4 regions of the Pseudomonas sp. SB113 genome follow, and region 2 is predicted to be linked to each of the others. Evidence: riboswitches for the same ligand, from Rfam matches in the RefSeq annotation. Region 2 holds a riboswitch; each other region holds the start of a gene.

Region 1 (5,487 bases), on a different contig from region 2:
AAAGCGTTGTCGGTCATGGCCCTAGCGGGGGCAAGCCCCCTCCCACAGTGGATAGGGTTTCAGCTCGGTCCGGTGCAAACAAGGCGGCTACCGCCGTCGGATTCGAGGGGAAATAGAAGTGCACGTAAGAGGCCGTCATCCGCCCCTGTCGGAAGACCGCTTCGGCACCGCGCCCACCGTTCGGGCTCAGGCCACGGGCAATCGGCTGGCACTCGGTGCTGGTCAGGGAATGGTGATACGTGTGCCCGCGCAGCACGCCTTCCGGCAGCTCTACGCTTTGCAGGGCCAGGGCCGCGAGTTTCTTTTGCATCACCGCGTCGCCTTGCAGCAGGCCGACCAGTTCGGCGCGGGTGCCGTCGACATCGGTGAGCGAATCCAGCAGGTAGAGCATGCCGCCGCACTCGGCGAGCAAGGGTTTGCCGGCGGCATGGTGGTTACGAATGGCTTCAAGCATCAGGGTGTTTTCCGACAGCGCCTGGTGGTGCAGTTCCGGGTAACCGCCGGGCAGATAGAGGCTGTCGGCGTCGGGCAATTGGCGATCATGCAGCGGCGAGAAGAAGCGCAACTCGGCGCCCATCGCCCGCAACAGGTCGAGGCTGGCGCCATAGGTGAAGGCGAAGGCTTCGTCACGGGCCACCGCAATGCGCACACCATCCAGTAACGGCTCGGCCTCGATCACTGCTGGTGCGGCGAAGGTCACCGGTGGCGGCAATGCGACTTCACAGCTGCTGCCCAATGCCTGGGCGGCGGCGTCCAAGCGCACGTCGAGATCGTTCAGCTCGCTGGCCTGCACCAGGCCCAAATGGCGGCTGGGCAGTTCGATCCCGGTTTCGCGGGACAATGCGCCATACCAGCGCAGGCCTTCGGTCAGGCTGCCTTCCAGCAGTTGCGCATGGCGCAGGGTGCCGACGCGGTTGGCCAGCACCCCGGCGAACGGCAGGTCCGGCTGATAGCGCGCCAGGCCGAGGGCCAGGGCGCCAAAGGTCTGGGCCATGGCGGTGCCGTCGATGACACCGAGCACCGGCACGCCGAAATGCCGCGCCAGGTCGGCGCTGGACGGCGTGCCATCGAACAGGCCCATCACACCTTCGATCAGGATCAGGTCGGCCTCCCCCGCCGCTTCCCACAGCAGGCGGCGACTTTCCTGCTCGCCTACCATCCACATGTCCAATTGATACACCGGCGCACCGCTGGCGCGCTCGTGGATCATCGGGTCCAAGAAGTCCGGGCCGCATTTGAACACACGCACCTTGCGCCCCAGGTTGCGGTGCAAACGGGCGAGCGCGGCGGTGACGGTGGTTTTGCCTTGGCCGGACGCCGGTGCGGCGATCAGGACGGCCGGGCAATGACGGGGCTGATTCAAAGTTCGACGCCCTTCTGTGCCTTGATACCGGCCTGGAACGCGTGCTTGAGCATGCCCATTTCGGTGACGGTGTCGCCCATCTCGATTAATTCAGGCTTGGCGCCACGGCCGGTGACGACCACGTGCTGCATCGGCGGACGGGCCTGCAGGTCGCTGAGTACCTGATCGAGGTCCAGGTAGCCATGCTTGAGGGCGATGTTCAGCTCATCCAGCACCACCAGGCCGATGGTGGGGTCTTGCAGCAGTTCACGGGAGACGGCCCAGGCGGCTTCAGCGGCGGCGATATCACGCTGGCGATCCTGGGTCTCCCAGGTGAAGCCTTCGCCCATCACGTGGAAACGCACTTGCTCGGGGAAGCGGCGGAAGAACAACTCCTCACCGGTGCTGTTGCGCCCCTTGATGAACTGCACCACACCGCACTGCATGCCGTGGCCCATGGCGCGCGCGAGCATGCCGAATGCCGAGCTGCTCTTGCCTTTGCCGTTGCCGGTCAGCACCAGCAGCAAGCCGCACTCATTGGGGGAATTGGCGATGCGCTCGTCGATCACGGCTTTTTTGCGCAGCATGCGCGCCAGGTGGCGTTCGTCGCGGTCGGGGGTATCGGTCATGGCAGCTCTCCGTTGGGGCTGGACAAAAACGGCAGGCAGGAAAAAACAGACAGCCAAGCATCGCCCACCGTGATGCTGTTGGATGATCCAGGCCGGTCTCCGGGCTCATGAGTGGCGCGCTTGTTCTCATCTACAGCGCGAACACGCCGACGGCGCGCCTTCCCATATCGCGGGCGATACAGTGGCAAAAGGCACCGTCTTGACTCATTTACCGTTGCGGGGGCAGCGCCGGAATCGCGGCAGCACTGTGTACAAGTGCGCTCACTCACCGGCTTCCCTGTTTCACTCTGTCGACCCATGGGTCACAGAGCACCTGGAACAAGCCGCGAAGGTTAGTGGGTTGGGGGTGGAGCGTCAATTAAAGCTGGCCTTGCACTTGAACCATCGCACCGCCGCTCTCCTCTACCCTTACAGGTATCAAGGAGAACACCATGCAAAAAACCAGATTCGCCCTACTCATCATGCTCGCCGGCAGCCTCGCCGCCTGCGGTGAAAGCTCCACCCTGCAGGTGTCCGATGGCACCGGGCCGTCGCCCCAGCTACCAGAGCCGAACAAAACCCTGATCCCCACCGTGAACATCGCCCCGGCAATCGGCTGGCCAGAGGGCGTGAAGCCGACAGCCGCGGCCGGCACCCAAGTGGCGGCGTTCGCCGAAGGCCTGGACCACCCGCGCTGGCTGTATGTGCTGCCCAACGGCGATGTGCTCGTGGCGCAAACCAATGCGCCGCCCAAGCCGGACGATTCCACGGGCATTCGCGGCTGGGTCATGGAGAAGGTCATGGGCCGTGCCGGCGCCGGGGTACCAAGCCCGAACCGCATCACCCTGCTGCGCGATGCCGATCACGATGGCGTCGCCGAGACCCGCACGGTGTTCCTGGAAAACCTCAACTCACCGTTCGGCATGACACTGGTCGGCAATGACCTGTACGTGGCCGATTCGGACAAGCTGCTGCGCTTCCCCTATCAAGCGGGCGAAACCGCGATCAAGGCACCTGGCACCACGGTGGTCGACCTGCCGGGCGGCAGCATCAATCACCACTGGACCAAGAACGTGGTCGCCAGCAAGGACGGCAGCAAACTGTATGTGAGCGTCGGCTCCAACAGTAACGTCGGCGAAAACGGCCTTGAAGCGGAACAGGGCCGGGCGGCCATCTGGGAAGTGGATCGCGCCAGCGGCCAGCACCGCATTTTTGCTTCCGGCCTGCGTAACCCTAACGGCATGGCCTGGGAACCCCAGAGCGGCAAGCTATGGACAGCGGTAAACGAGCGCGATGAGATCGGCAGCGACCTGGTGCCGGACTACATCACCTCGGTCAAGGACGGCGGGTTCTACGGCTGGCCGTTCAGCTATTACGGCCAGCATGTGGATGTGCGCGTCACACCGCAAAACCTGGACCTGGTCGCCAAGGCAATTGCGCCGGACTATGCGGTCGGGCCTCACACCGCTTCTTTGGGCCTGACATTTGCCGAGGGCAGCAAACTCCCGGCGCCGTTCAGCAATGGCGCGTTCATCGGACAGCATGGTTCGTGGAATCGCAAGCCGCACAGTGGCTACAAGGTCATCTTCGTGCCGTTCGAGGCAGGCCAGCCTAAAGGCCAGCCGGTGGATGTGCTGACCGGGTTCCTCGATAAAGATGAGAAAGCCATGGGCCGCCCGGTGGGCGTGGTGATTGATCAGCAAGGGGATTTGCTGGTGGCGGATGACGTGGGGAATAAGGTGTGGCGGGTGTCGGCGGCTAAATAAACGCCCCCAGACGCAACATAAAACCAATGTGGGAGGGGGCTTGCTCCCGATAGCGAAGTATCAGTCACAGTATCTGTGCCTGACCCACTGCTATCGGGAGCAAGCCCCCTCCCACATTTAGTTCGGTGTTTGGTTCAGGGGTTGCGTGCCAGATTGGCCGGCAACACACGCTTGGCGCTCAGGTAGGCATTCTGCCAATACGCCTTGGACAAAGTATCCAGCTTCACCGTACCGCCGGTTTGCGGCGCATGGACAAAGCGGCCTTCACCCACATAGATCCCGGCGTGGCTGACCTGGGAACCGCCACCGGTGGCGAAGAACAGCAGGTCGCCGGTCTGCAGGTTCTGCTCGCTGACATCCTGGGCGCGCATCACGATCAGTTCGCGGGTGGTGCGCGGCAGGGAGATGCCGGCGGCGTCGCGGAAGACGAAGCCGATCAGGCCGCTGCAATCAAAACCCGAGTCCGGCGTGTTGCCGCCCCAACGGTAAGGCGTGCCGACCAGGCCCAGCGCACGAAAGAGCACGTCTTCGGCCGCAGGCGAGAAATTCTGGGTGGAATAGTTGAATAGCGGCTTGGGCTTGACCGCAACGGGAGCGGGTGGCGGCCGGCTGGCGCAGGCGCTGATAAGCGCGGCGCAGAGAATAAGGATCAGGCGGGCTGAGGTCGACATGTGCAGAACAATCCTGGTCTGGATGCGGCTATCGCTGCCGAACGCTGAAAACCAGAACGCGCAAGCAAAGCTCGCGCGAACGGATTACAACAATGTCCAGGGATTCTAGCGCTTACACGTCAAACTTCAAGTAACACTTTAAGTTTACTTGCTGGCGGTAACCGTAGTCGGGGCCATGGCGAGTGCGCGCTTGGCTTCGATGAAGGTTTTGCTCCAGTAGCTGTCGCCCAGGCTGTCGACTCGAACACCGCCACTGCGACGGCTGCTGGAGTGGATAAACTGGTTATCGCCCAGGTAGATACCGGCGTGACTCACACGACCACGGCCTGCAGTACTGAAGAAAAGCAGATCACCGGGCTTGAGGTTGTTGCGTGCGACCAACGGTGCTTTCACGTTGATCATTTCGCGAGTGGAGCGTGGCAGGTTCATGCCAGCTTCTTCACGAAACAGGTAGCCGATGAAACCGCTGCAATCGAAACCGGCTTCAGAGGTACCGCCGAAACGGTAACGGGTACCGATCAGGGACATGCCGCGTTCGAGGATGCTGTCGGCCAGAACTGGAAGCTGGTAAGGCTTGTTGCCGGAGAAAGCGGCCAGTTCCTTTTCGGTTGCTTGCTCTTCTTTATAAAGAGTCTCTTCATAAACAGAAGCAGACTGCGCAGCAACGAATTTTGCCTGGGACTGTTGTTGAGTTTTTTGCTGCTCAACCACCTGTTGAGGGTGGGAGGCGCAACCAAACAACAGGGTAACGAGTGCGAGGGGCACGAGGGGTGCGAAGCGATTTAGCATGGGCACGACCGTGGCTGATGTGTAAAGAAGTCGAGACTATGCCCTCTATCACATCGATTTGCAAATTCAATCGTATTTTATGTGACTTCTTGTTTGGACTATGACATCTAAGCCCTTAACACCCTATGCAACCCATTTGCGTGGCCAAACCGGCCCAAACGCGGGTTTTCTGGCGCCTGTAATTCGCCGAAAGCCCCGAAAACAAAGGGCGGGCTACCAGCCGAGGGTTTCCTTGAGGAAGGGGATGGTCAGCTTGCGCTGGGCCTGCAAAGAGGCCTGGTCGAGCTGTTCGAGCAAATCGAACAACGCGC
Region 2 (5,487 bases):
GAACGCATGGTTGGGAATGCCGGAATTGATATGCACGCCGCCATTATCCTCGTAGGTCTGTACAAAATCATCCATATGCCCTGGCTGGGGGTCCTTGCCCAGCAGCTTGTCATCGAACGCCGTACCCGGTGCCTTCATCGAACGCAGGGCGGTGCCTTTGATTTTCTTGGTAAACAGCCCTTTGCCGATCAACCAGTCGGCGTCCTGGGCCTTTTGCTTCAAGGCATATTGCTTGATCAGTGAGCCGAACACGTCCGACAGCGACTCGTTCAAGGCACCGGACTGATTGAAATACATCAGCTTGGCCTCATCCTCGGTGACACCGTGGGCCAATTCATGGCCAATCACGTCAAGCGCCACTGTGAACCGATTGAATAGCTGCTGATCGCCATCCCCAAACACCATCTGGGTCGAGTTCCAGAACGCATTGTTATAGTTCTGGCCAAAGTGCACGGTGGCGTCCAGCGCCATGCCGGCATCGTCGATGGAGTTGCGATCAAAGACCTGGTCGAAAAAATCGAACGTGGCGCCCAGCCCGTCGTAGGCTTCGTCCACTGCGGCGTCACCACTGGCGGGCTGGCCTTCGCCACGGATCAGCTTGCCAGGCAGGCTGTCGCTGCCCTCGGCGCTGTAGATCGAGCGCCGTTTGTCGGCGCCCATGGCCAGGGCCATATGGGCGGCCCCCCTGGCCGGCACCGCGACCATACGCAGCGAGCGGAAGGTGCTGTCTTTGGCACGGGTACGCAGCGCGATCTCGCGTTGGGCTTTATCACCGTTGCGCGCGATCTGGTCGAGCATATACGGCGGGATCAGGCAAAAAATCGGGTTGCGCTGTTGGCGAACACACATAGGCTGGCTCCTTGTTGGCGTGTGGCGAACGTCCGGGTAACCGTTTCAGGGTAGCCGACGGTGACTGCTTGGCCCAAATTGTCATGAAGCTATGTTGCAGTCGTGTTTATCCAAGGACCGCGAGGAACTACCGATGCCCGCACGTAAAGCCAAAATCGACCTTTCGCACCGCCCAAGACTCGCCGATCTGCGCCCGTTGATCGCGGTCAATCCCAGCCTTTTGGAAGCCCGGGCGGCGACGCCCCGTGTCACCCCCGCCAAGGATCTACAGGACCGACAGGGCTACGCCGAGGATTTTCTCAGCAGCTTCGCGGTGCCCTGGCCCAGCGCCGATGAGGCATTGGCGGATGACGTACAACCGCTGCGGCTGGACTACACGCATTTCTCGGTGACGATGTCACGTTCCCGACGACTGGCGCTCTACGTGGGCGTCAATATCGACGGCGGGCAGCATGTGGAGATTATCCGCAGCAACGACACCTGGGCCTACGATGGTCGCCTGCCGATCAGCGCGCAGGTGGGCGAAGTGCTCTACACCAACAATGGACTGGATCGCGGCCACCTGGTGCGCCGGCAGGACCCGAACTGGGGCGATGAGGCAAAAACAGCCAACATCGACACCTTCCATTTCACCAACTGCTCGCCGCAGATGAGCGGGTTCAACCAAAAGACCTGGCTGGAACTCGAAGACTACATTCTCAACAATACGCAACGCTGGAAAGCCCGGGCAACGGTGTTCAGCGGCCCGGTGTTCGCCGACGACGATCGCCTCTACCGTGGCATCAGAATCCCCAAGGCGTTCTGGAAAGTGGTGGCCTACCTCAGCGACGACGGCAAGCCCTCCGCCAGTGCCTACATGATCGACCAAAGCCGCGAACTGGGTCAGCTCGACCTGATGTTCGGCCAGGTCAGGACCTACCAACGCAGCGTGATCCAGATAGAACAATTGACCGGCATCCGTTTCGCCAACCTCGCGGACTACGACGGTTTCAGCAACGAAGAGCGCGCCACGGGCACGCGGATTGAAGCGCTGATCCGAGGGCCTGAGGATATTCGTCTTTGATCGGGCGCTCTCCGGGCTGTATCGCCTCGTCCTAATCAACTACCATACCGCGCCGGTTCCCGAACGGGACTAATAGGGAATTCGAAGCGCGGTATCGCGCGTCAATCGAAGCTGCCCCCGCAACTGTAGGTGCCGAGCCTGCTCCCCACTGCCACTGGACCGCGTCCGGGAAGGCCGGAGCGTGGCGATGACGCATCAGTCAGGAGACCTGCCGGCCCAGCACAATCACTAACCGGCGGGGTGTCCGGGAAGGACATCCTTGCCTGCCCGTTCGGCAGCGTTCGAGGGCGTATTTCCGAACCGTACCTCCCCTGTTTACACGTACGGTCCACACGGAGATTGCCGCATGCTGCCACGCGTTACCGCCCTGATCGGCGGCCTGGGTTTCTGCGCCCTGGCCCACGCCGCACCCACGCATTACCCGCTGACGCTGGAAAACTGCGGCAGCACCCTCACCTTCCAGCAGGCGCCCACGCGCAGCGTGACCATCGGCCAGGCCGCCACCGAAATGCTCTATGCCCTCGGCGTGGCTGACCGCGTGGTGGGCACTTCGCTGTGGTTCAACAGCGTGTTGCCGCAGTTCAAGGCCCAGAACGACAGCATCGAGCGCCTTGCCAATAACGAGCCAAGCTTCGAAGCGGTGATCGCCAAGCGCCCGCAACTGGTGGCCGCCGAACTGGAGTGGGTCGTGGGCCCGCAAGGCGTGGTCGGCACCCGCGAGCAGTTTCACGAACTGAAGATCCCCACCTACCTGCTGCCCTCCGACTGCGAAGGCAAGGACAACCTGGTGGGCGCCGACGGCACGCGGCTGGAGCCGTTCCGTATCGAGACGATCTACAAGAGCATCCGCCAGCTGGCACAGATCTTCGATGTACAGGATCGCGGCCAACAACTGAACGACGCGCTCAAGGCGCGGTTGACCAAATCCGTGGCCACCGTACAAAGCAAAGGCCTCAAGCACGCCAGCGCGCTGGTGTGGTTCTCCAGTTCCGAAATGGGCAGCGACCCGTACGTGGCCGGCCACAAAGGCATCCCCGAGTTCATGCTCGAAACCCTCGGCCTGCACAACGTGGTGCAATCCGACGAAGAGTGGCCCGCCGTCGGCTGGGAAACCATCGCCAAGGCCAACCCGACCTTCCTGGTGATCGCCCGCATGGACCGCCGCCGCTACCCCGCCGACGACCATGAAAAGAAACTCGCCTTCCTGCGCAGCGACCCGGTCACGCGCAACATGGACGCCGTGAAAAACAACCGCATCATCATCCTCGACGCCCTGGCGCTGCAAGCCAGCATCCGCATGTTCGATGGCCTTGAACACCTGGCCACGGCCATCGACGGCTACGACCTGCCGCAATGATCCGGACATTACTCGCCCTGGCGCTATTGCTGATCGCCGTGCTCGCCGGCGTGGCCATCGGCGAAACCGCCATCTCGCCCCAGGTGGTGCTGCAGGTGCTCGCCAACAAACTGTGGGCGGCCGGTTACGTGTTGGACCCGATCGATGAAGGCGTGGTGTGGAACTACCGCCTCACCCGCGCCCTGGTTGCCGCCGCCTGCGGTGCGGGGCTGGCCACCTGCGGGGTGATTTTGCAGTCGTTGCTGCGCAACCCACTGGCCGATCCCTACCTGCTGGGCATCAGCGCCGGCGCTTCGACCGGCGCGGTGCTGGTGGCGCTGATGGGCGTGGGCGGCGGCCTGATTTCACTCTCGGCCGGCGCCTTTGTCGGCGCGATGGCGGCGTTTGCCCTGGTGATCCTGCTGGCGCGGGCCAGTGGTTCGTCCAGCGGCACCGGGCAGATCATCCTCGCGGGCATCGCCGGCTCGCAGCTGTTCAACGCGCTCACGGCGTTCCTGATCACCAAATCAGCCAGCTCCGAACAGGCGCGCGGCATCATGTTCTGGCTGCTGGGCAACCTCAGCGGCGTGCGCTGGCCGTCGGTGTGGCTGGCAGTGCCGGTGGCGGTCACGGGCTTGGCGGTATGCCTGTGGCATCGTCGCGCGTTGGATGCGTTTACCTTCGGTACGGATTCGGCCGCGTCCCTGGGCATCCCGGTGCGCCGCGTGCAGTTCGTGCTGGTGGGTTGCGCGGCGCTGGTGACCGCAGTGATGGTGTCCATCGTCGGTGCCATTGGCTTTGTCGGCCTGGTGATCCCCCACGCGGTGCGCCTGCTGCTCGGCACCGGGCATTCGCGCCTGCTGCCGGCGAGTGCGCTGGGAGGTGCATTGTTTTTGATCGCGGCAGACGTGCTGTCGCGCACCTTGATCAAGGGCCAGGTGATTCCGGTCGGCGTGGTGACGGCCTTGGTGGGCGCGCCGGTGTTTGCGCTGATCCTGATTGGCCGGAGGAATGCGCGATGAGCGTACTGAGTTGCACCGGCCTGGGCTTCAAGGTGCGTGAGGCCGAGTTGCTGCGTGATATTCACCTGGAGGTTCAGTTGGGTGAAACCCTGGGGATTGTCGGGCCGAATGGCTCCGGCAAATCCACCCTGCTCAAACTGCTCGCCGGGCTGCGCACTCCGGCCAGCGGCGATGTGCGCCTGGGCGGCCAACGCCTGGGCGACCTGTCCCGCCGCGCCATCGCACAACAACTGGCGGTGGTGGAACAACAGGCCGACACCGACGACGCCATCCGCGTGTTCGACGCTGTGGCCCTGGGCCGTACACCGTGGCTGTCGGCGCTGAGCCCGTGGTCCAGCGAAGACGACGCCATCGTGCGCCAGGCCCTGCACGACGTGGACGCCACCCACCTGAGCCACCGTGCCTGGCGCAGCCTCTCCGGCGGCGAGCGCCAACGCGTGCACATCGCCCGCGCCCTGGCGCAACGGCCACAGATCCTGTTGCTGGATGAGCCGACCAATCACTTGGACATCCAGCATCAACTGGCGATTTTGAAAGGTGTGCAAGGGTTACCCGTGACCACCCTGATCGCCCTGCATGATCTGAACCAGGCGCTGACCTGTGATCGCCTGGCCATACTGGATCGTGGGCGCCTGGTAGCGCTGGGCAAGCCGCTGGACGTGCTGACGCCACAGCGCTTGCAGGAGACATTCGGGGTGCAGGCGCATTACCTGACGGACCCGTTCGATGGGGCGCAGATACTGCGGTTGCGGCCTAACTGAACAGCACATATCCACTCCCTCAAACCCTTGGCAAATCCAGAAACCAATCGCCCCCGGTAGAAACGGATGGGTGTACATAGGTTGCTTCAAATCACGCCAGGTCCGTCGGCATCCCGGCTGCGCTGAGCATCGGGAAAAGCTCGGCACGGGCCTGCAGGACGAAGATCAGCGTTTCAGGGATGTCGGCTGCGCTGACGGCCTGAATGGTCGGCCTTGGGTTCATACAACCTCAATCTGCGTAATCCCCACCCACTTCGCCTGCTCCAGAATCTCCTCCGGGGTCGCATCCGCAGGGGGCATGATCAGGCCATTCTCCGCATCACCGAAATGCAACTGCAGCAAGTGCAACGCCGCATCATGCAAGGGCAATTCAGGATGCTTGAGTTCGAACACATGGCTACGGGGTTCATCGTTGAACAGGTAGTTCAGGGTGTATGTGCGCATGGTGGGGTCCTT
Region 3 (5,487 bases), on a different contig from region 2:
GGCGCCATCAGCGCAAAATCTTTCGACAGCTCACGCGCGGCCTGACCGTTCAAGTCGAGACGTCGCGCCAACTCTTTCATCATCAAATAAGTGTGCGAGTCGTGAACCGTTCCGGACGGCCACGTCAATCGCGGCAACGACTCGTTCCAGTCCCGTACTACCCGCCCGATGGCCTGGTGCACCGACAGACCGTTGGGTGAGCGTTGATGGAGCAACTCGACAATTTGATTGAGCCGGTTTCGCAGCTTATGCAGCTTGGCCGCTTCGTTAGCCCATTCATCCGCACTCAGGGCATCACGAACATCCCAGGCGCGTTCGAGCTGCTTGAGTACTTCAACCTTGGACGTCTTACTCGAGTGAAGCTCGAGGCAAAACTCACCCAGCCCCTTTTCTTCAAGCCGCCTATACACCACATCAAGAGCGGCCATCTTTTCAGCAACAAACAACACCCTTCGTCCGAGCGCAAGGTTGTGCGCAATCATGTTGGCAATAGTTTGGGATTTACCTGTGCCTGGCGGCCCATCGAGTACAAAATCACAACCACTGGATGACGCAACCACAGCAGAAAGTTGAGAGGAGTCCGCTGGTAGTGGGGTAAATAAATTCGCAGGGTTGATCTTTCGATCCAACTCGTGGGGCTGCGGAAACTCTCCAGAGGTCGCATAACCGCCACCGCCCAGGCTTCGCTCCAACAGGTGCTTGACCATCGGACTCTTCAGCAACTGGTCTGAACGGGCTGCCAAGTCTTGCCACATAAGGTACTTGGCGAATGAAAATGTCCCCAGTACGAGTTCTGTAGTGACCTCGAATCCCGGCACATCCCTGACAGCGCGCCTCACCATGTTCCAGATACCAGCCACATCAATACCGCTGTCATCCGCTGGTAGCTCACCATCCAAACCAGGGATGACCAGTTCAAAATCATGTCGCAGTAACTCAAGCAAGGTCAGGTTGAAGCGCGGCTCATCTTCCAGCAACGTCATCGTCACGCCGGACAAAGCACTTTTACGATCAAGTTTGACCGGCAGCAAAATCAACGGTGCTGAATAGCTCTTCTGGTCATCCGCGGCTTTTTTCCATTTCAGAAAGCCCAAGGCGAGAAACAAGGTATTCGCGCCGCCCTCATCGAGATCGCTGCGGGCCTTGCGATACAAGTCGATCATGGCGACTTCAAGCTTGGCTTTCTCAAGTGTAGCGAGCACCTCGCCCCTGGCCAGAGCCGCCCTCGCATACTCGTCGCGCAGGCTTTCACGATTCTGCTGCTCATACAGCGCAGCATCCCTACCACCCGCCTCAAGGTCTGGCACAGAGACGATTCGAATGCGTTTACCGCTGGATAACTGATCTTCCAGTTCAGCTGGATCAGGACAAATCAGCCGTACACCCTTGGCGCTGTCCGGCAAATGCAGGAGCCGATTGCGGGTGGTCAAATCCAAGAGCTTGCGTTGCCATAACGTTAATTTACCGGCGGGTGAATCCGAATCGGTAGAGATCTCAACATCAAATGGTGGCAGTGGCGGAGCAATCTCCAAGCCTTCTGGCACAGGCGCCGTCTCTTGGTCAGCATCCGGTTTGATGGCAGACACTGAAGTTGCGAGAGGTCGGATGCGTTGCATACGTGCGCGATGCAAATCAATGGCCATGATGAAATCTTCATCATTGATTTGTCGCTCAGCAGCATTGATTGCCTGACTGAAGCTCGGAACCGGAAATTGAGTGGCTAGCGTGGTTTCAAAAACCAGTGCCTCTTTCAAATCAATACGTTTACGCACCGCAGCCGCTTCATCAGTAATTAGCTGGGAGAATTCTTGCGGTTGAAGCCAGACACCCACGAACGCGTGCCCCTTGGTCAGGATCAGGAGCGCATTGAGGCCGGCCTGCTCCAGCGCTCCAGCGAACAGAAGCGCAGTGTCCAGGCACGTAGCTACGCGTCCATCCAGGACAAGTCCAGGCGGCCGAACCTTTTGCCCCCGGGTTTCAAAGCTTGCAGGGGGTAGCGCATAACTCAGTCTCAGCCCGCAAACTGCCGACCAAATAGCGGAAGACAGCTCCCATGTGCGAGCTCGGGACTTACGCTCGTATCCATCAATACCATCCGGTTTGCCAGCTCGACGCAGTACGTCCGATGCCGATTTGAGTATCCGATCAACTGCTGGGTCATTTGGCATTGCGAACGCGGGCAACAACTCCGGCATGGAACTCACTCCACCCCACTCATTTTTCGCGAGAAGTTCCACAGAGAAGGTCTGACTGACCAGAACCTCGTCCTTGCAGCGAAGTCGCAAAACAAGCGTTGCAGCAAGGCTTTCAGCAAGATCGGCCAGATAGCCGGCGTTCAATGTCAGATTACGATCTGAAATATGCAGGGTTGAATCTTTGACTAGGCGATCAATACGCCAAATTTTTCCTTCCAGGAAAGGCGGGTCAGCCACCAGCTCCAACTCAAGATCGTTGTAATCCGCCTCACCACCATTATTTACCATCAGTTCGCGCAGAACTGGGACAGCATTCTGGTGGGACGCAAAGCCAATCTTGTTGGCGATCACTCCCTCGATCTTGATGGTCATGGACCACTTCTCCTTGGTAAACGGGGCAACGCGACATTGCAATACAGGCAAAAGGAGTGGGCATACTCAACGACGTGCAGGCTTTTTGAAACTGCTTTTTTCATCAAACCCCGATAACGCGACCAGGTAATTGTATTTTTCGCATTTCACACGTGATAAGGAGCGCGTGGCCGCCATATTTGACTCAAATCATCACCCATGCTCTCCTACACATCTTGTTTCGGGTGCCCTTCAAAGGGTGAAACGGGAAACCGGTGAGTCATCGCGTGATGACGAGTCCGGTGCTGCCCCCGCAACGGTAAGCGAGTGAAGCGTCAGATCCACTGTGCCTGTAGGGCATGGGAAGGCGACGCTTTATAGACCCAGTGTCCCTCGCAAGCCCGGAGACCGGCCCGAATACCATCCAATAACAAACCCGCGGTGGGCGGGCGCTGTTAAAACCCTGCGTGCCTGGCTCGCAGGGTTTGCATGCGCTCGTTTCACCCTGACACCTGAAAGGGACGCGCCATGTCGATCATCAGCAGCACCTCGCACACCGCCAGCAGCTCCGCCACCCTCAGCCAACGCCTGGCCGCCGCCATCGGTGCGTCGATCCTCGGCGCGTGCCTGGTGTATTTCGCCGGTTTCTCGCACATCGAGGCGGTGCACAACGCTGCCCACGATACCCGCCACAGCGCCGCGTTCCCGTGCCACTGAGGCCTGCCGACATGATCAAGCGTATTGCGCAAACCGCAGGGTTCACCGGCTTGCTGGCCGCCCTGCTGCTGACCCTGCTGCAAAGCTTCTGGGTCGCTCCGCTGATTCTGCAGGCGGAAACCTTTGAAAAAGCCCCGGCCGCGACCGAAGTCGTGCACGAGCACGCCGCTGGCGCCGCCGCGCACACCCACGATGCCGAAGCCTGGGAGCCGGAAGACGGTTGGCAGCGCGTGCTGTCGACCACCGGCGGCAACCTGGTAGTCGCCGTCGGTTTCGCCCTGATGCTCGCCGGCCTCTATACCCTGCGCGCGCCTACCCGCACGGCCCAGGGTTTGCTGTGGGGCCTGGCCGGTTACGCGACCTTTGTGCTGGCGCCCACCCTGGGCCTGCCGCCGGAGCTACCGGGCACTGCCGCCGCCGACCTGGCGCAACGGCAAATCTGGTGGATCGGCACCGCCGCCTCGACGGCTGCCGGAATTGCCTTGATCGTGTTTGGTCGCAACTGGCTGCTGAAAGTGTTGGGCGCGGCGATCCTGGTGGTGCCGCATGTGATCGGCGCGCCGCAGCCGGAAACCCATTCGATGCTGGCCCCGCAAGCCCTCGAAGCGCAGTTCAAGATCGCTTCGCAGTTGACCAACGTGGCGTTCTGGCTGGCCCTCGGCCTGATCAGTGCCTGGCTGTTCCGCCGCAACCACGACGATCAATACTCGGCATGACGCTGGTAGTCGGCCTGGGCTGCCAGCGGGGTTGTGATGTAGACACCCTACTGGGCCTGTTTGACACCGCCCTCGCCGAGGGCGGGATCGAGCGCCAGCGTGTCACGGCGCTGGCCAGCATTGACCGTAAACGGGACGAGCCTGGGGTGCTCGCCCTGGCCCGCTTGCTCAATCTGCCATTGCAGTGCTTCAGCGCCGCACAACTGGCGGCGTATGAAGACCGGCTGAGCCACAAATCCACGGTCGCGTTTGCCCATACCGGCTGTTACGGCGTCGCCGAAAGTGCCGCCCTGGCCCTGGCCGAACAGCTCTGCGGCGGTCCTGCCCGCTTGCTGATCACCCGCCGGAAAACCGCCCAGGCCACCTTTGCATTGGCCTGCGCCGGCTAAAATCCCGATAATCGCCCTTCCCGATCATGAGCAATCTTCATGCTCGCCCGTTTTTTGACAGGAATTCTCCATGACCGTCTACTTCATCGGCGCCGGCCCCGGCGATCCGGAATTGATCACCGTCAAAGGCCAACGCCTGATCCGCAGTTGCCCGGTGATCATCTATGCCGGCTCGCTGGTGCCGGCGGCGGTGCTGGAAGGTCATCAGGCGCAACAGGTGGTCAACAGCGCCGAACTGCACCTGGAACAGATCATCGAACTGATCAAGAGCGCCCACGCCAACGGCCAGGATGTGGCCCGCGTGCACTCCGGCGACCCGAGCCTGTATGGCGCGATTGGCGAGCAGATCCGTTACTTGCGTGAGTTGGGCATCCCCTTCCAGATCATTCCCGGCGTTACGGCGGTGGCCGCCTGTGCAGCTTTGCTGGAGACCGAACTGACCCTGCCGGACATCGCCCAAAGCGTGATCCTGACCCGCTACGCCGATAAGACCAGTATGCCGGCCGGCGAAGACTTCGACAGCCTGGCCCGGCATGGCACGACCATGGCGATTCACCTGGGGGTCAATCATCTGGAGAAGATTGTCGCCGAGCTGCTGCCGCACTATGGCGCGGACTGCCCGATTGCGGTGGTGCACCGGGCGACATGGCCGGATCAGGATTGGGCCGTGGGCACCCTCAGCGATATTGCCGACAAAGTCGCCGCCAAGGGCTTCCGGCGTACGGCGCTGATTGTAGTGGGCCGGGTGCTGGCGAATGATAGTTTCAGTGAGTCTTCGTTGTATCGGGCGGGGCATGCGCACCTTTATCGATCTTGATTATTCACTTCAAAAAGTCACAGCAATACACTGATTTAAATTAAGAAATATAAAATATCTTGAAGGCGGGATTGCCCCCCATGGCGGTGCATCAGCCTACTCACGAGGCGACTGACATGCCGCTATCGGGGCATAGGTATCTACACATCTTGAGCCGAGCCCCCCCCTGCGTAGATACCGTCTTATCCAGCACCGCGTAAAACCCCGTAGATACCGTCTTGAACCTCACCGGACAAGAGCAAAATTCGGGTCATAAGGCTGGCCCGACTTGAGCACGGCGTAAACAAAATGCAGCAGCTTGC
Region 4 (5,487 bases), on a different contig from region 2:
TGTGCGTTACATTCGCGCGAAACTCTGTGGCTCGATTCCATCGAAAAATGAAATCGGCAAACAAGGTGGTTTTGGTGTCTTGAAGCATGAGTTGCAGAAGTCTCGACGTCACAAGCCGGTGCGTCAATTGGCTGTGGAAATGGGTGATGCATTACCTAAGCTCGCGCCATGCATGCTGATGAGTCCGTTGTCGATTGCTCAATACCTGCCGGCGGATCTCCAGCTTTTCGACTTGGTGATCTTCGATGAGGCATCGCAGATAGCCCCTTGGGATGCGATTGGCTCTATTGCCCGAGGTAAGCAAGTGGTGATTGCGGGAGACCCTCGACAAATGCCGCCGACCAACTTCTTCAATCGTGCGGCATCCGCCTCTGAGGACGACACTGCGGAAGATATGGAAAGCATTCTTGACGAATGTCTGGGTGCAGGTATCCCAAGTCACAGCCTCAGTTGGCACTACCGTAGCCGTCACGAGAGCTTGATCGCATTTTCCAATCATCGTTATTACGACAGCAACTTGATTACATTCCCAGCCGCGCAAACGCGTGCGAGCACCGTCGAGTGGCGGCGTGTTGACGGGGTGTATGCGAAGGGCAAGGGCCGTAATAACCAGGCCGAGGCCGAGGCCATCGTCGCCGAAACGGTTAAGCGCTTGACGGATCCGGCCTTTATCGCTGCGGGTCATACAATTGGCATCATCACGCTTAACAGCGATCAACAACGACTGATTACCGACCTGCTGGATAAAGCGCGGCAACAATTCCCGCAAATTGAGCCGTTTTTTCAAGATGATCAACCTGAGCCGGTGGTAGTCAAAAACCTGGAAACCGTACAGGGCGATGAGCGCGATTTGATTATGCTCGGCATTGGGTATGGGCCAACCGAACCCGGCGCTCAAGTCATGTCGATGAACTTCGGTCCCCTGAACAAAGAGGGCGGCTGGCGTCGATTGAACGTAGCAATAACTCGCGCTCGCCGGGAAATGCTGGTCTTTTCATCTTTTGATGCTTCGATGATCGACTTGAATCGCACCAATGCAAGAGCCGTACGTGATCTAAAGCACTTCATTGAGTTTGCTCAGCGGGGGCCGAGAGCGCTAGCCGAAGCGATACAGGGCTCGGTAGGTGGGTACGACTCTCCATTTGAAGAAGCTGTTGCCCAAGGTTTGAGGCGCAAAGGCTGGCAAGTCGTTCCGCAAATTGGCGTATCCCGCTTCCGTCTTGATTTGGGCATCGTGCATCCAGACCGCCCCGGTGATTACCTTGCTGGCGTCGAATGTGATGGTGCCACTTATCACAGCGCGGCGACGGCGCGTGACCGTGACAAGGTGCGAAGCGCGATTCTGAAAGGCCTGGGCTGGAATCTGGTGCGGTTGTGGTCCACCGATTGGTGGATCGACAAGTCCGCAGCTTTGGATCGCCTGCACGCAGCTCTTGAAGCGCTGCTGGTTGAATCCCGGGCCACCCCTGAAGTGGTTGTTTATGAAGAGCCCCAGGTATTCATTCCTCCATTGACACTCGTCGACAGGGATTCATCTCTGTCCGCCCAGGATCAGGTAGAGGATGTTATTGCAGCTTCTGTGAGTGACCTGACGATAAACGAACCTCCGGAGCTCAAAGTTGCCAGGGCAGTCTCTGTTTCAGTCCACCCTGCTGTCAAAGGTGAATATCGAGTCACGGATTTCACCAGCGTGAGTGATAGGATTCGCGCGGATGCGTTTTACTCCGAAGCATACGATCCGGTTCTGAAAGATCTGATTTCCCATGTGCTGATCCATGAGGCGCCGATTCTGGATTCGTTATTGGTACAGCGAATTGCAAGGGCGCATGGATTCCAAAGGTCTGGCCGCTTGATCCGGGAGCGTGTTCTTGAATTGACCGAGCAGCATCACCATTTGAAAAGCGACCCGGTGGAAGGGCAGTTCGTCTGGCACTCGCAAAGCGATGTGTTGAATTGGAACCTATATCGAACACCAGGTGCACTTGACGATGCTCGCTCTGTCGAAGAAATAGCTGCTGAAGAGTTGTTGTTAGTGGCTTCTTTGATTTCATCAGGTGACCAGCCTTCGGAAATTGCCAAGACATTTGGTGTGAAGCGTTTGACGAGTGCAGGGCGTGAGCGGATCGAGTCAGTCGTAAGGTCTGCTGCTGATTTCTAATCACGAGGTATAGCGTGGGGGCAAGCCTTCTCGGTCGTTTCTTCAGGGGTAGTCAAGTAAAAGTCGCCGACATTGACCATCTCTCGCGCACTGCGTAGCCTTGCACCCTCGAGGTTCTTCGGCCCAGGCCGAAGCTAAGAAGGGAACGCGGTTCAAGCCGCGGCTGCCCCCGCAACTGTGAAGGGTTTATCTGACTGCCACGCCACTGCCACTGCGGCGGGAAGGCGCAGTCGGCGCCGGTCGCAAGACCCGCAAGCCCCAAGCCAGGAGACCTGCCTCGCTACCGATTTTCCAATTCAACCGGGCGGGGTGATCCGGTGACGAAATCTGCTGCTGCGCGCCGTCGCAGGGCCTATCGTCCCGTATGCCCGCCCCAAAGGGCATCCGATGAAAACACTAGCCAAACTTCCCGTCACCATCGTTACCGGCTTCCTCGGCTCGGGCAAAACCACCTTGCTGCGCCATATGCTCGACAACGCCCAGGGGCGTCGTATTGCGGTGATCGTCAACGAGTTCGGCGAGCTGGGCATCGACGGTGAGATCCTCAAGCAGTGCTCCATCGGTTGCACCGAAGAAGAGGCCAACGGCCGTGTTTACGAGCTGGCCAACGGCTGCCTGTGCTGCACCGTGCAGGAAGAATTCTTCCCGGTGATGCGCGAACTGGTCGCCCGTCGCGGCGACCTCGACCATATCCTCATCGAAACCTCGGGCCTGGCCCTGCCAAAACCCTTGGTACAGGCCTTCCAATGGCCGGAAATCCGCAATGCCTGCACGGTTGATGCGGTCATCACCGTGGTCGACAGCCCGGCCGTGGCCGCCGGCACCTTCGCCGCGTTCCCGGATCAGGTCGATGCCCAGCGCAAACTCGACCCGAACCTGGACCACGAATCGCCGCTGCACGAGCTGTTTGCCGACCAACTGGCCAGCGCCGACCTGGTGATCCTCAATAAGTCCGACCTGATCAGCGCCGAAGACCTGGCCCGTGTACGCCTGGAAGTTGCCGAGGAGCTGCCGCCGGCGGTGAAGGTCATCGAAGCCAGCAGCGGTCGCGTGCCCCTGGACGTGCTGATCGGCTTGGGTGCCGGCTCCGAGGAGCACATCGACGCTCGCCACAGCCATCACGATCATCACCATGAAGGTGAAGACGACCACGATCACGACGCGTTTGATTCGATCTCCATCGACCTGCCCCAAGCCGACGAGGCGCTGCTGCTCGACGCCCTGACTCAGTTGGTGGTTCAGCACGGCATCCTGCGCGTCAAGGGCTTCGCCGCCATCCCGAACAAGCCGATGCGCCTGCTGATCCAGGGCGTGGGCATGCGTTTCGACAAGCACTTCGACCGTGCCTGGGGCGCCGATGAAGCGCGCATCACGCGGCTGGTGCTGATCGGCCAGGAGCTGGACGCGGCGGGCCTCGAAGCGCAACTGCGCGCCGCCCTCAGCGTTTAACCCATGCACCTGCTCAGGACTCAGCCCGGTGGTTTCGTCGCGGACGACAATATTGCCGACCTTGGCCAAACCCCCGCCGAGCTGGTGATCCTGTGCAGCGGCGATTCCAGCCTGGCGCTGCTGGCCGAAGCGGCCCAGCAGTTGCCCGAGGACTACCCCAGCCTGCGCCTGGCCAACCCGATGCAGGTGCAGAACCACGCGTCGGTCGACCTGTATGTGGATGAGGTGCTGCGCCACGCCAAGGTCATCCTGATTTCGCTGCATGGCGGCATCGGTTACTGGCGCTACGGCATCGAGCGTCTGGTGGCGCTGGCCGAGCGCGGCGTCACCCTGATCCTGGTGCCGGGGGATGATCGCCCGGACCCGGAACTCAGCGGCCTGAGCACGGTGAATGCCGAACAGCGCGACCGCCTGTGGCACTTCCTGCGCCAGGGCGGTTTGGGCAATGCCCTGGACTTCTATCGCTGCCTGGCCAGCGCCTACCTGGGGCGTGACTATGCCTGGGCCGAGCCGCAAACCCTGCCGCGCACGGCGATTTATCACCCGCATAAAGCTAACCCTCGCCTCAATGACTGGCAGACGGATTGGCACGCGGATTGGCCCGTGGCGGCGGTGCTGTTCTACCGCTCGCACTTGCAGGCGGCCAATACCGGTTTTATCGACGTGTTCTGCCAGCGTTTGCAGGCGGCGGGTCTTAATCCGTTGCCGATGGCGGTGGCCAGCTTGAAAGAACCCGGCTGCCTGACGGTAGTCGAGGACCTGCTGGATGAGGTCGGCGCGGCGGTGATCCTGAACACCACCGGGTTTGCCCAATCCAGCCCGGAAGCCCCACATTTGCGCCCGTTTCGCCGCAATATCCCGGTGATCCAGGCGATTTGCGCCCAGGACAACCAGCCAGGCTGGCAGGCCAGCGAGCAAGGCCTTGGCCCTCGCGACCTGGCGATGCACATTGCCTTGCCCGAGTTGGACGGGCGGATTATCAGCCGGCCGATCAGCTTCAAGGATCTGGCCTGGCGCAGCGAGCGCAGCCAGTCGGACGTGGTGTGCTACCGCGCAGCCCCCGAACGCATGGATTTTGTTGCCGAGCTGGCGCGCCGTTGGGTCGAACTGGCGCGGGTGCCGAATGCGGATAAACGCATCGCCCTGATCCTCGCCAACTACCCGACCCGCGACGGCCGCATCGGCAATGGCGTGGGCCTGGACACCCCGGCTGCCGCGCTGAATATCCTGCGTGCCCTGCAAGCCGAAGGTTATCCGGTGCCGGCTCAACTGCCCGCAAGCGGCACTGCGCTGATCCATGACCTGCTCGGCGGCGTCACCAACGATCTTGACAGCCTCGACCTGCGCCCCTGCCATCAAAGTCTCGGCCTGGACGACTACGAAGCGATGTTCCAGCGCTTGCCTGAGTCCAATCGCCAGGCGGTGCTGGCGCGTTGGGGCGCGCCGCAAAACGATCCGATGTTCCGCGACGGCCGCCTGATGATCGCCGGCCTGCGCCTGGGCCTGACCTTCGTTGGCATCCAGCCGGCCCGGGGTTACCAGGTGGATGCCAGCGCGGTGTACCACGACCCGGACCTGGTGCCGCCCCATGGCTACCTGGCGTTCTACTTCTGGTTGCGCCACACCTACGGCGCCCATGGCGTGATCCATGTGGGCAAGCACGGCAACCTGGAATGGCTGCCGGGCAAGGGCGTGGGGCTCTCGGAAAACTGCTGGCCGGATGCGCTGCTGGGGCCGCTGCCGAACATCTACCCGTTTATCGTCAACGACCCGGGCGAGGGCGCCCAGGCCAAGCGGCGCACCCAGGCAGTGATCATCGACCATCTGATGCCGCCGCTGACCCGCGCCGAAACCTACGGCCCGTTGCGAAATCTGGAGCT

The links. Region 2 has a riboswitch for cobalamin ahead of AB1462_RS22555 (ABC transporter substrate-binding protein). Riboswitches for the same ligand answer to the same signal wherever they lie in the genome.
Positions count from the first base shown of each region.
Region 1: it holds a riboswitch for cobalamin, as region 2 does, so the genes downstream of both, cobO (cob(I)yrinic acid a,c-diamide adenosyltransferase) here and AB1462_RS22555 (ABC transporter substrate-binding protein) in region 2, are expected to answer to the same signal.
Region 3: it holds a riboswitch for cobalamin, as region 2 does, so the genes downstream of both, AB1462_RS26390 (CbtB-domain containing protein) here and AB1462_RS22555 (ABC transporter substrate-binding protein) in region 2, are expected to answer to the same signal.
Region 4: it holds a riboswitch for cobalamin, as region 2 does, so the genes downstream of both, cobW (cobalamin biosynthesis protein CobW) here and AB1462_RS22555 (ABC transporter substrate-binding protein) in region 2, are expected to answer to the same signal.

Region 1 is NZ_JBFMHW010000007.1:88,250-93,736, reverse strand. Features, by position in the region: gene bluB (5,6-dimethylbenzimidazole synthase) at 1-17, opposite strand, end outside; gene AB1462_RS11470 (cobyrinate a,c-diamide synthase) at 14-1,363, opposite strand; gene cobO (cob(I)yrinic acid a,c-diamide adenosyltransferase) at 1,360-1,971, opposite strand; cobalamin riboswitch at 2,044-2,303, opposite strand; gene AB1462_RS11460 (sorbosone dehydrogenase family protein) at 2,403-3,716, shown strand; gene AB1462_RS11455 (C40 family peptidase) at 3,851-4,387, opposite strand; gene AB1462_RS11450 (NlpC/P60 family protein) at 4,532-5,176, opposite strand; gene hda (DnaA regulatory inactivator Hda) at 5,390-5,487, opposite strand, start outside.
Region 2 is NZ_JBFMHW010000019.1:9,051-14,537, forward strand. Features, by position in the region: gene AB1462_RS22545 (M4 family metallopeptidase) at 1-849, opposite strand, end outside; gene AB1462_RS22550 (DNA/RNA non-specific endonuclease) at 983-1,912, shown strand; cobalamin riboswitch at 1,949-2,143, shown strand; gene AB1462_RS22555 (ABC transporter substrate-binding protein) at 2,259-3,269, shown strand; gene AB1462_RS22560 (iron ABC transporter permease) at 3,266-4,270, shown strand; gene AB1462_RS22565 (ABC transporter ATP-binding protein) at 4,267-5,031, shown strand; gene AB1462_RS22570 (hypothetical protein) at 5,123-5,254, opposite strand; gene AB1462_RS22575 (hypothetical protein) at 5,251-5,475, opposite strand.
Region 3 is NZ_JBFMHW010000027.1:31-5,517, reverse strand. Features, by position in the region: gene AB1462_RS26395 (DUF3320 domain-containing protein) at 1-2,567, opposite strand, end outside; cobalamin riboswitch at 2,773-2,978, shown strand; gene AB1462_RS26390 (CbtB-domain containing protein) at 3,075-3,263, shown strand; gene AB1462_RS26385 (CbtA family protein) at 3,275-3,979, shown strand; gene AB1462_RS26380 (cobalamin biosynthesis protein) at 3,976-4,368, shown strand; gene cobM (precorrin-4 C(11)-methyltransferase) at 4,439-5,185, shown strand.
Region 4 is NZ_JBFMHW010000027.1:6,649-12,135, forward strand. Features, by position in the region: gene AB1462_RS26395 (DUF3320 domain-containing protein) at 1-2,158, shown strand, start outside; cobalamin riboswitch at 2,253-2,453, shown strand; gene cobW (cobalamin biosynthesis protein CobW) at 2,546-3,607, shown strand; gene cobN (cobaltochelatase subunit CobN) at 3,611-5,487, shown strand, end outside.